Linked DNA regions of Aridibaculum aurantiacum. The main gene of each other region encodes a partner of the protein of the gene in region 2 in a complex. Links are inferred from orthologs where the notes say so. Each region holds a gene or a part of one and is shown on either strand. Other genes may lie near its edges.

Region 1 (6,189 bases), 1.8 Mb from region 2 along the record:
TGTAGTTACAGGTGTAATTGAAAATGCCCCCGGAAAAAAAGTGTTGCTCATGGAGATCCCATATTCTTCTGCTCAACCGGTAGTGCTTGACTCCACTACATTAAAGGAGAATGGCTCTTTCACACTTCGTGGCCGGGCGGATGAAGAAAATATTTACCGCCTTGTGCTGGAGAACGGACCAGATGTTATTCTTATAAACGATAACAAAAGCATCAGGCTGAAGTTGGATGTAAACAACTACCTGGCATACGAAGTAGATGGTTCTCCTGCCTCTAAAAGTTTGCGCGATTTTTTTGAAGATTACAGGGTAAAGGACTCTACGCTCATTAGTACGTTCAGGCAAATCGATACGCTAAGTCAGAAACCTGGAAATGATAGTATACTAAATGTTTTACGCGCCAGGCGCGATACAGAGTTGAAGGATATGAACAATACAGTGAAAACTTTCATTGAAGAATCAGAAAGTCCTGCGGCCAGATTTTATGCGATGGGTATAGCAAGCAGAACAATGTCGCCAGATGAGCTGCGTCCTTTGGTAGAAGCTTCTTCGCAAAAATTCCCTGAGCATACCGGGATAGCTAGAGTAAAAAGCCTGGTAGCTGTTCAGTCGGCACCACGTGGTGGAGCAGGAGGTTATCCATTGATGAACCAACAGGCACCAGACCTTACCATGCCTGCACTCAATGGTTCACAGCTTAGCATTAGCAGCTTCAAAGGAAAATATGTATTAGTAGATTTTTGGGCGAGCTGGTGTGGGCCATGCCGTCAAGAAAATCCAACAGTGGTTGCAGCATTTAATAAGTTTAAAGACAAAAACTTTACAATTTTGGGCGTGTCTTTAGATAAGGATAAGGCAGCGTGGCAAAAAGCTGTACAGGCAGATAACCTCACATGGAGCCACATGAGCGATTTGAAATATTGGGATAGTGAGGCTGTTAGTACTTATAAGTTCAATGGCATTCCTTTCAATGTATTACTCGATCCAAATGGAAAGATCATTGCAAGTGGCTTGCATGGACAGCAGCTGGAAGCAAAATTAGCTGAGGTGTTGAAGTAACATTTCATGCTTTACTCATAAAAAAAATGCTCATCGGTTTGATGAGCTTTTTTTTATTCAACCAGTTTCAATTAGTTCAAAACCGCAGTGTCTTTCTCTGTAGTTATACCTTCCTGTTGGCTGATCTTAGCATAACCACCCAGGATGTTACGAAGGTTGTGTATGCCTTGTCTTTTTAATAAAGAAGCAGCTATCACGCTCCTGTACCCGCCGGCGCAATGGATGTACAGGTTATGCTTCTCTTCAAAATCAGCCATGGTGCCGGGATCTGTTAGTTCATTCAGAGGAATATTAATAGCACCTTTTACATGCCCGTCTGCATATTCTACTTCTTTCCTTACATCCACTACCACCAGGTGGTTATCAAACGGAATATCCATAGCCAGTTCATCAACTTCTATATCTATTATAAGATCAGCTGTTTCGCCTGCTGATTGCCATGCTTCGAAGCCGCCATCCAGGTATCCTTGTATTTTAGAAAAACCAACTCGCGCAAGCCTGATCAGCGACTCTTTTTCTTTGCCCTGTTCAGTTACAAGTATAATGTCTTTATCAAAAGGTAAAATGCTGCCTGCCCATTCAGCGAAGCGTCCATCTAGTCCAATGCTGATAGAACCAGGTACAAAGCCGCTGGTAAATACAGAAGAATTTCTTGTATCCAGGATAATAGCATCTTGCTCCATCTTTTCCTTGAATTGCTCTACATTCAATGCCGATAATCCTCTTTCCATCACTTCATCAAGGCTATCGTATCCTTCCCTGTTTATCCGGGCGTTGATTGGGAAATAACTTGGAGGTTCAGAAAGGCCTTCTGTAACGGCTTTAATAAAATCTTCTTTAGATGATTGTTGCAATGCATAGTTAGTCGCCTTTTGTTCGCCTATAGTGCTGGTAGTGTTGGGTCCAAGGTTCTTACCACAACTACTGCCGGGTCCATGTGCAGGATAAACAATCACATCATCAGCAAGGGGAACGATTTTGTTCTGCAGGCTTTCGTACAGCATGCCTGCAAGGTCTTCCATTGTTATTTCATTTGCCTTTTGCGCCAGGTCCGGACGACCAACATCGCCTACAAACAAAGTATCGCCTGTAAATACTGCATGATCTTTTCCAGTTTCATCCTGTAGCAGGTAGCACGTACTTTCCAATGTATGACCTGGAGTATGCAAAACTTTTATAGTAAGCTTACCAATGTTGAATTGCTGTCCATCTTTTGCAAGTGTAACAGGCAGACGTGTGTCTGTGTCAGGTCCATAAACAATAGGTGCACCGGTAGCTTTAGCAAGATCCAGGTGTCCGCTTACAAAGTCTGCATGAAAGTGCGTTTCAAAAATATACTTGATTGAAGCTCCTCTTTCTTTAGCAAGTTCTACATATGCATCTATATCACGCAATGGATCTATTACCGCTGCTTCTCCTTCACTTTCTATATAATATGCAGCCTCGCTCAGGCAGTTGGTGTATAATTGTTTGATGAACATGTAAAAACGTTTTTGCAAAGATAAGCCGACTGTACAAAGGCTATTTCCTAATTCTGGAAAGCCGGTAATGGTAAGATGTAGACCAGGTATAAAATGAGAAAGGATGCTCGCTAGAACATCCTTTCTCTTACTGCTCACTTTTGAGCTATAGACTAGGCAACAAGTTCTTCCACAAATTTGTTCACTTCTGCAACTCTTGCGTAGTTGACTGCATAGTAAATGAATTTTCCGTCGCGTTGGGTGATAACAATACCCGCACGACGCAGGATTGCTAAATGCTGAGATGCTACAGATTGCTCCAATCTTAATTTCACATAAATCTCAGTAACGGTCATCCTTTCATTCTCATCAAGCAACTTGATCATTTGTTGACGAAGCTTGTGGTTCATTGCGCGTAGCACTAAAGCCGCTTTTTTCAAATGTAAAAAGTCGAGCTTAATTGCATTACTATTCTCTTTATTAGAGATAGTGATGCTTTGGGTTGATGTAATCATAATCAATCATTGGGGGTGTTAATAAATCAATCAGCAGTAAATATAAAAACGAATAATGTATCGGTTCAGTATTTAGATATTAGAAAAAAGAATTTTACACCAATTTTAATATTTGCTGCTCTTAGCAGGGGTATAAAACTCCTTCAAATAAGCAGGTTCTGAATATGCTAAATCGGCGAACTTTTTTTCCTTAAATGCTTGTTCAGCAAGGGTTGCAAGATGTGAAGCATTGTGTTGTACTTCCTCGAAAACAGCATTAGCATTGTGAACCTCTGTAGAATATTTACTACAGCCATTTCCAAAGAACATTAACATGCTTTTCTTCATGTATTCTTCAAAAAAGTGCGGTTCAAGTACCAAAGCTTGTGGTTGTAAAATCTCCTTCAGTTCCATATCGTACACGGCTGTGAAAACTTCCATCCGTCTTGCATCTATCATTGGGCACAGATGTTCTACCTGCAAATCATTTTGAAGGATGTGATTTGTGCCTGCCACAGCCATCACTTTCAAAGTGCTTTCGGTTATCAACGGCTTTTGCAATGCATAGCAAATTCCTTTTGCGGTAGCCAGTCCAACGCGAAGCCCAGTATAACTTCCTGGTCCTATAGTTACGGATACAGCATCTAAATGGTTCATTGAGTAACCTGCATCTGCCATTATTTTTTGAATAGCCACATGAATGAAGGATGCATGTTCTTTTTGGTTGTGGCTATCCAACAGCGACAGCGTTTCACCATCTTTGGAAATACAAACAGATGCTACATCAGTAGCTGTATCTATGTTTAAAATGAGAGGCAATTATTGATCAGTTTCTTTTGTGAGAGAAGGAGCTGGTTGGTAACGTGCATCCTGGCTTGCTAAATGTTCAAGCAACTGGTGAATAAGTTTTAAGCCGATCCTTTCACTCCATTCAAAAGGTCCGAAAGGATAACCGGTGCCCAGCTTCATAGCTGTATCAATGTCTTCTTTTGAACTTACGTCTTCACCTAAAGCAAAATACGCTTCGTTTACTATCATGGCTATGGTACGCGGAGTGATCATTCCCGGCACATCAGGAACAAAATTGTGCTCCCACTTCATGGTATCAAGAACTTTGGAAGCCGCTTCTTTATTATTATCACCGGCAACTATTTCTATCGATTTAGAAAGTATAAATCCTGGCCATGCATTGATGCGAACACAGTTGGATGGAAGCTGGTCAAGTGTAGTGGTTACAGCATTGATGAATACTATGCCGTTCAATTGTTGAATCGCATCTTTATTCTCCTGTATGGTTTCTTCTGCCATGATGTAGAAGTATGCATCGGCAGATGTATGTGCACTTTCCAGTGAAGTAACAAACTGCACCTTTACTCCTTCAGCTATTCCTTTGTCGTGAAATTCATTTTGCTTAAGTCCTTCAGCTATTACAACTATCTCCATGTGCGTTGGTTTCAGGCAAAATTAGGTTTGTTGTTTGATTAGAAATACTTGAATTTTATCGCAAAACATTTTATGAATAAATCTATCATTACTACTGCCAATGCACCTGCACCTATAGGGCCATACAACCAGGCTGTTGTTGCAAATGGTTTTCTTTTCGTTAGCGGGCAAATAGCATTGATACCTTCAACAGGCGAACTGGCGCAAGGAGATATAGCTACTGAAACACACCAGGTAATGCGAAATCTTGATGCCATACTTACAGAAGCAGGAATCAATTTTCAGCATATCGTTAAAACCACCATCTTCCTGAGCGATATGAGCTTGTTTGCACAAGTGAATGAAGTTTACGGATCTTATTTCGCTACAGATTATCCAGCCCGTGAAACGGTTGCTGTAAAAGGTTTGCCTAAAGGTGTGAATGTTGAGATAAGCGTAGTGGCAGTGATGGGGTAAGGGGAAGGCTTTAGTGGTTAGGCATTAGTAATTACGCCGTAGGCTGAAGTCAATTGGAGAGTTGAGTAGATGATAATTTAAGTTCTCACAAATAGCCAGTTCATAGCTGAAACGGCTACTTGTGAGAACTCTTTGTTTTATCCTTCTACGGCTTCGTAGGTGCCATCGCTGGTTGCTACTTCGTATACTTCTGGTTCTATCTTGAAATGTGCTTTATATGCCGCAGTTATTCTTTGTACCACACCAGCCCAATCATTTTTATGAATAAGATTGATGGTACAGCCACCAAAACCTCCACCCATCTGCCTGCTACCAACAATAGTCTCCTCCAGCTTTGCTCTTTCCACCAGGAAATCTGTTTCAGGACAAGTGACCTCGTACAAATGTTGTAGGCCATGGTGTGTCTCATACATCAGTTTACCGAAAGCTTCCAGTTCGTTATTTTGCAGGTGTTGTGCTGCACGCTGTGTGCGTTCTATTTCCTGTGTTACAAACAAGCAACGGTCATAAACCTTTTCATCCATTTTATCTTTTAGTTGCTCTACCTGTGCTGGTGTTACTTCCTGGAAAGACGTGACATCGCTAAAGTGTGAGCGGATGATCTTCATGCCTTCCTCGCACTGTTGCCTGCGTATGTTGTATTCTCCGGAGGCCAATGAATGTTGCACTTTGCTGTTGATGAGCACCAAAGAATAATCGCGCAAGATCAACGGATAGTACTCATGCTCCAGTGTGCGGCAATTTAATAAGATCACTTTGTCGAGCTTGCCAAACAAGCTGGCGTACTGGTCCATAATTCCACATTTTACACCAGGATATGTGTGCTCAGCTTTCTGCGCAAGCAGTGCCATATCCAATGTAGATAAAGTCAAATGGAAGATCGAGTTAAGACCATATATCAAACCACATTCAACCGCGGCAGATGAGGAAAGTCCTGCGCCTACCATAAGGTTGCCACCAAACACACAATCAAATCCTGAAAGTGGAAGCTTCTTTTCTACTACCTGGTTGATGACGCCCAACAAGTAGTTCTGCCAACCTTTATGTGGTTTTATATCGAACCGGCTAACGGAATATTCTTCCTGCAGATCGTGGCTGTACATATTTATCTGGTCAGAATTATTTGCAGCCAGGGCAAACCAGATGCCTTTGTCAATGGCCGCAGGCATTACGTAGCCATCATTATAATCCACGTGTTCGCCAATCAGGTTTATCCTGCCCGGAGAAAAGAATAAACGTGGTGTGGTAGTAAATCTTGCTTTGAAGGAATCGAGAATTG
Region 2 (6,193 bases):
GCCTACAGCTCCACTTTCTTACCATTGATAATTACATTGGTAGCTGTAACATTGGTAGCGTTAGAAAATTTATACGGCTGCTTTACATTGTCTATTTTGATATCAATCAAGCGTATATTGGTAACCGGTGATTCTTTGTAACCTTCCAATAAAATACCTGTCTTTCCACCATTCTGAACCGTTACATTTTTCATTTCAATATTTCGTACAACAGGCATAAAGTTTCCGGTGTCTTCGTAAAACATAGTAGCTATAAACACCTGTTCTGCTACTTGCCCTACTGTTACGTTTCGCATGTATATATTTTCAATTACTCCACCCCTGGCAGTATTCGTTTTAATGCGCAATGCACGATCCAATTCAGGACTACTCATGTTGCAATCCTCTGCAAACACATTACGTACACCTCCACTTATTTCACTACCTATAACTACACCGCCATGACCATTAGCCATCTTACAGCCCTGGACAATGATGTTTTCGCTAGGCACATTGATGCGCCTTCCGTCTGCATTACGACCGCTTTTAATAGCTATACAATCATCACCCGTATTAAAGTAGCAGTCTTTGATCAACACATTTTTACAAGACTCAGGATCACAACCATCGTTGTTAGGTCCATTGCTGGTAACAGTTACTCCCTGTATGGTTACATTGTTGCAAAGCACCGGGTTCAGTATCCACATAGGTGAGTTGATAATGGTGACACCTTCAATCAGTACATTATTGCAGCGGTAAGGCTGTACAAACTGTGGACGCAGGTACGACCCGGTTCCAAATTTTCGCTCACTTACAGGTACACCATCTTCAGCCATTTTGAAAAGCGCAGCACGTTTATCCTTATCTACCTGGCTTGGTTGCCCTTTAACAAAACCATATTGCGTTTGACCTTTCCACGGCCACCAGTTGGTAGCATTGGCCATTCCATCCAAAGTTCCTTGGCCGGTAATGGCAATGTTGTTTTGTTCAAATGCATAGATCAGCGGAGAATAGCCCATAAGTTCTACACCTTCCCAACGGGTGAACACCAGCGGCAGGTAATCCTCTGGCTTAGTAGAAAAGGAAATGGTAGCTCCTTTACTTACATGAAGGTTCACATTACTTTTCAGGTGAATAGGCCCTGTAAGGAAATTTCCAACCGGCACCACTACCCTTCCGCCACCTTCTTTGTTACACACTTCAATAGCCTTTCTGAATGCTTCAGTATTTATTGTTTTGCCATCACCTACTGCACCATATTGGGTAATCACGTAGTCTTTATTCTTAAACGTCGGCGCCTTTATCTGTTTCAAGATAGATGGAAGTTGCTTCCATGGATCATTTTCAAAATTGTTACGAGAGGCAGATGGGCCAGAACAACTGGTTACACACACCAACGCACAAAGAGAAAGACAGAGGTTAATAATGTTTTTCATTGCGTGAAATTAATTCATTAGCGGTTAAACAACATGATGAAAGAAGGAGGACTGTATGAATTGTATCATTCACTATGAACTAATCAACGATTTCAGCATTCATATGCAGAATTAAAATCAGTTGAACATTGGTAACAGAAACTCTTCTAATCTTATATATACCTTCTAAGAAACTGTTTCTAAAACAGCCAAATAGTGAAAGATGCTGGCAACCAGTACAAAGAAGTGCCAGACGGCGTGGTGGTAGCGGTATTTTTTCCAAACATAAAAGATGACACCGATACTATACAAACCCACACCAGTCAAGATAAAAGTGATAACGGAGGAAGGCATACTATCGAACCACTTATTGAGCACAAACACAAACATCCAACCCATAGCCAGGTAAATAAACAGGGATATAATGAAGTACTTCTTGGCAAGAAATATCTCGAAGAAGATCCCAAACAATACAAGCGCCCACATAATCCCCAGCATTATAAAACCGGTACGATCGTACATGTAGTAGAGGATGAAAGGCGTATAGGTTCCGGCAATAAAGAAGTAGATACTGATCCTGTCGCACATTTCTAGCTTACATTTCACCTTCTCTTCTTTGAACCAGTGGAATAAGGTGGAGAAGACAAAAGTGGCCATGAAACAAGCGCCATAGATACCAACGCGCATCAGGTTGCTGATGTCGCTGTTCTTTGCTGCCAGCATAATAAGAAAAGGAATAGCTACGAGACCAAACAGTACACCAATAGCATGTATAATGGTATTCGCCAATTCTTCTTCCGGGGTAAAACAATCACTTGCAATGGGTAAATGCTTTGCCATCTTGATGTATTTATATTACATCGTGAAAAAATCATTCCAATACCAACCCAAAAAGCAGTTACGAGTGCTGGAGGAAACCACCTTTTTTGCGCGACGATTCTGGACATAATTAGTTGCACAGCAGGCGACACATTATATTCTTTAGCCAGCAATTGAGCTACCTCAATAGCCTTCTTTAATGACTCATTTAAGTTGTACATAAGGCAGTAGTTAGTAGCAGGTACTATAGAATGCTAAAACCTAAGTATAAATTTAGGTGTTGAGGCTATACCTTTTAGAAATGTATTATTCGTTGTTTTTGTAACAGCAATACAAATGTTCTCCAGGAACAAAATCATGAGTAGAAGCAAGAAGATAGGAAAAAAGATGGTATCAAATTACCATTCAGCTCTTGCGGAAGGAGTAGTTTGTAAGTCTTCAAAATCGTTTTGAAGAAACTTGTAATAGGCAGAAATGGCAATCATTCCAGCATTATCTGTGCAATATTGAAAAGCAGGTATGTAACTTTTCCAACCATACTTAGCAGCATATTCCTGTAGGGTATTACGCAAGCCACTATTGGCACTTACACCACCAGCTATACATACTTCACGAATGCCTGTTTCATCAACTGCTTTTTTAAGTTTACGCAGTAAAATAGAAACTATCCTATGCTGGATAGAAGCGCATACATCAGGAAGATTTTCTGCAACAAAATTTTCATTAGCCTGCTTTTGCTGCTGCAGAAAATATAATATTGAAGTTTTCAATCCACTAAAACTAAAGTTAAGGCCTGGGATGTTTGGCTCGGGGAATTTGAACTTATGAGGATCTCCAGCCTGTGCGTACTTATCAACCAGTGGCCCACCAGGATAAGGTATGCCAAGAAGCTTTGCAGACTTATCAAATGCTTCTCCTGCGGCGTCGTCTATTGTCTCACCCAGCACCTCCATTTCGTAGGGGCTATTGCAGCGGACAATTTGCGTATGACCACCACTTACAGTTAAACATAGAAATGGGAATGAAGGTGCAGGATCATCAATCAAATTAGCCAGCACGTGGGCCTGCATATGATGTACAGCAATCAGAGGTTTGTCTAATGAAGTAGCCAACGATTTAGCAAACTGCGCGCCCACAAGCAGACTCCCTATCAAGCCAGGTGCCTGTGTAAATGCGATAGCATCTACTTCTGTCAATTGAATACCTGCTTGTTTGATAGCCGTATCAACAACAGGAACTATTTTTTGAATATGTGCACGACTTGCAAGCTCAGGAACTACACCGCCAAATTCTTCATGCACTTTTTGAGTTGCAATAAGGTTTGAAAGAATCTTACCATCCTTGCATATAGCTGCACTTGTATCGTCGCATGAAGATTCTATAGCTAGGATGATTGGCATAAGATAGATATATAGGGCTTTATTTTGTTCTGATAGCTACTACCGGGTTCATTTTAGCTGCAATGCTTGCTGGAATTATACCTGCCAATACACCAACTACAAGACAAATAGAAATAGCCAATGTGAGCGTACCCAATGAAATGGTTATTGGAAATGGCAGTACAAACGTAAGCAACTTGGTCAGCAGGAATACGAGTATCAACCCGATGAAGCCGCCAAGAAGGCAAAGAAAAGCACTTTCTAAAAGAAACTCTGTAAGGATAGTAGAACTTTTGGCACCGATGGCTTTTTTCAAACCAATCTGGCTAGTTCTTTCACGAACTGTTACAAACATAATATTAGCCACTCCAAATGCACCTACAATCAATGATAAACCAGCAATAGCCCATCCGCCCAGGTTTATGGATCCAAAAATGGCACTGGTTTGTTCGCTAAAGGTGTTGATGTCGTTTAAGGAAAAATCATCTTCCTGTGTGGGGCTAAGGCGATGGATTGAACGCATGATACCACGCAGTTCATCTACCAATGCAGCTGATGAAGTTGCTTCACCTCCTTTTACCATAATGACTGGACTACTATTTTCAATATTGAAATGTGCAGCCATTGTTCTGAAAGGAAGAACGATTGCTTCGTCAAACTGCCAGCCGCCGCCCAGGAAGTTTGTTCCTTCTTTTTTTACCACTCCGACAACCCTGCATTTAATGCCATTGAAGCTTACATCTTTGCCTATGGCACGTTCTGCACTCACAAAAAGATTGGTAGCATTCTGATATCCCATAACAATTACTGGCGATGCTTGCTTGAATTCTGATTCTGAAATATATCGTCCGTGTTCTATGTTGATGGTGATAACATTGTTGAACTCATCGCTTACACCATAAGCATTTACTCCTGATAATGTTATATCATCATGCTCTACACTAACCATATTCCTGATAGAATAACTAACAGCAGATGCCAGTTGAGATCGTTCTTTTATTTCTTGCATTTCGCGGTACTTAGGATAAGGCCGCTTTATGAAACGCCACCATGGATAATCAGGGCCTCCACCATAGTCCCACTTGTCTACATAGATCGTATTGCTTCCTAACGTGTTTATATCATTCTGCACCTTGGCCTCCAGGCTTTCTACAGTTGCCAGTACACCTATAATACAAAAGATACCAATGGTGATACCAAACAAAGACAGGAATGTACGAAGCTTATTACTCCGCAATTCCTGTAATGCCATCTTGAAACTGTTCCAAGCAATAGTGATGACTGTGACCATGTTTCAAAAATACAATGTGAATCAACAGCTCACTATAAATATTACTTTGTGTAGAACAACTTATTGATCAGCGGGTTGACCTTCAGGTTCAGTGGGATCGGCGTCTACCTTTTTACCTGCCAGGTCTGCTTTATCAACCTGTTCTTGATTATCCTGGTTATTATTTGGATCACCATCAACCTGTGAACCTACTTCACCTACTGTCTCTTTATCGTTAGGATTATTGCTTGTACTCATAACATGATTTTCATGAACGAGTAATAAGACTATGCCACAACATTTGCAGGATAGATGTATAAAAGAAGATTCTAGAGGGTGTTGAATCTACTTGCTACTGGTACTTAAATAAAGAATGAAAGCAGAAATGGCTAGTGAGTATTCAGTTGATCTTCGTCAACATAGATTACGAACTCCTCGCGAGGTAGTGGTTGAAACTGTGTCCAATCAATGGTACAGATCTTCTTTACTACTTCTACCAGGCCATCAAAATCATTAGGTTTAACAACAAACAGGTTAGCTCCGCGTATATAGCACTTGTCAATGTAGTTGTTGTTGCGTGTGGTGGAGTAAATAACCAGCGGAAGATGCTCATAACCGGCGGTACTGCGAATCTCTGACAGCGCTTCAATGCCATCTTTATAAGGCATGTTTAGGTCTATCAATACCAGGTCAGGCAACGGGTTTGTTTTCAGAAAATGGATGAGACCATTCCCGTCTTTTGCCTTTGAGAGTTTTATGTGTAAGCCTGCATGCTCCAATGCTTCATTGAACAGGTATGATTCATCAGAGTCATCATCAACGAACAATACATGCAAAGGCTTTGCAAAATCATTTTTCATAGGTCTCCTGGTAATGGGGGTTTAATTACGTAGGATTAGTACAGCTGACAAATATAGGGTATTAACCTGCAACTACTGCAGATTACAAGGTTAGTTGAAGAGATGAGGTTTCTAGCTTGCTATAAAGTGTAACACAAGGAAATTGGTTATTAATATATTACTTATCATGTTCTGCTGTGCATACAGAAAATTATCATGTGTTAAAGTTATCTAAAGAGGGTGCACTGTCCTTTCACTTCAAGAGCAATAGGCGGCAGATGCATTGGTGGTGAATGCATGTGGAATAAGTAAATCATAGTTAGTTCGATAGCTTATGCATTGCAACTCGGGTTCGTGTCAATTTTATCACCACCACCAATTGTTTGTGGTCAATACGCTATTTTCGCGGTCGAAAAACTATATACATGGATGTGAAGACCCTGTTTGAGCAAGCTGTAGAAGATAGCGAAAATCTAAAAGATAGACCTAGCA

The links. The genes of interacting proteins can lie anywhere in the genome.
Region 1: the proteins of tsaD (region 2) and tsaB are in contact, whole or in part, in a solved structure (PDB 4WQ4), measured with the Escherichia coli proteins. The link is inferred for Aridibaculum aurantiacum from one-to-one orthologs.

What each region holds. Positions count from the first base shown.
Region 1 is NZ_JAFEWC010000001.1:363,699-369,887, forward strand. What follows is about bases 1,985-4,943. They hold tsaB (tRNA (adenosine(37)-N6)-threonylcarbamoyltransferase complex dimerization subunit type 1 TsaB), read right to left. Parts: upstream 3,831-4,943; coding sequence 3,138-3,830; downstream 1,985-3,137. Other genes in these bases: J4N22_RS01520 (MBL fold metallo-hydrolase), read right to left, coding at 1,985-2,538; J4N22_RS01525 (ArsR/SmtB family transcription factor), read right to left, coding at 2,691-3,032; J4N22_RS01535 (3-hydroxyacyl-CoA dehydrogenase family protein), read right to left, coding at 3,831-4,454; J4N22_RS01540 (RidA family protein), read left to right, coding at 4,527-4,910. Also shown: J4N22_RS01515 (TlpA disulfide reductase family protein), read left to right, coding at 1-1,057; more of J4N22_RS01520, read right to left, coding at 1,129-1,984; galK (galactokinase), read right to left, coding at 5,048-6,189. UniProt on the Escherichia coli protein: Required for the formation of a threonylcarbamoyl group on adenosine at position 37 (t(6)A37) in tRNAs that read codons beginning with adenine.
Region 2 is NZ_JAFEWC010000001.1:2,208,387-2,214,579, reverse strand. Bases 1,613-4,575 are described here. They hold tsaD (tRNA (adenosine(37)-N6)-threonylcarbamoyltransferase complex transferase subunit TsaD), read right to left. Parts: upstream 3,614-4,575; coding sequence 2,612-3,613; downstream 1,613-2,611. Other genes in these bases: J4N22_RS09260 (ABC transporter permease), read right to left, coding at 3,633-4,575; trhA (PAQR family membrane homeostasis protein TrhA), read right to left, coding at 1,613-2,234. Also shown: J4N22_RS09275 (glycoside hydrolase family 28 protein), read right to left, coding at 3-1,415; more of trhA, read right to left, coding at 1,581-1,612; more of J4N22_RS09260, read right to left, coding at 4,576-4,844; J4N22_RS09255 (hypothetical protein), read right to left, coding at 4,944-5,120; J4N22_RS09250 (response regulator), read right to left, coding at 5,252-5,722; J4N22_RS09245 (acyl-CoA-binding protein), read left to right, coding at 6,127-6,193.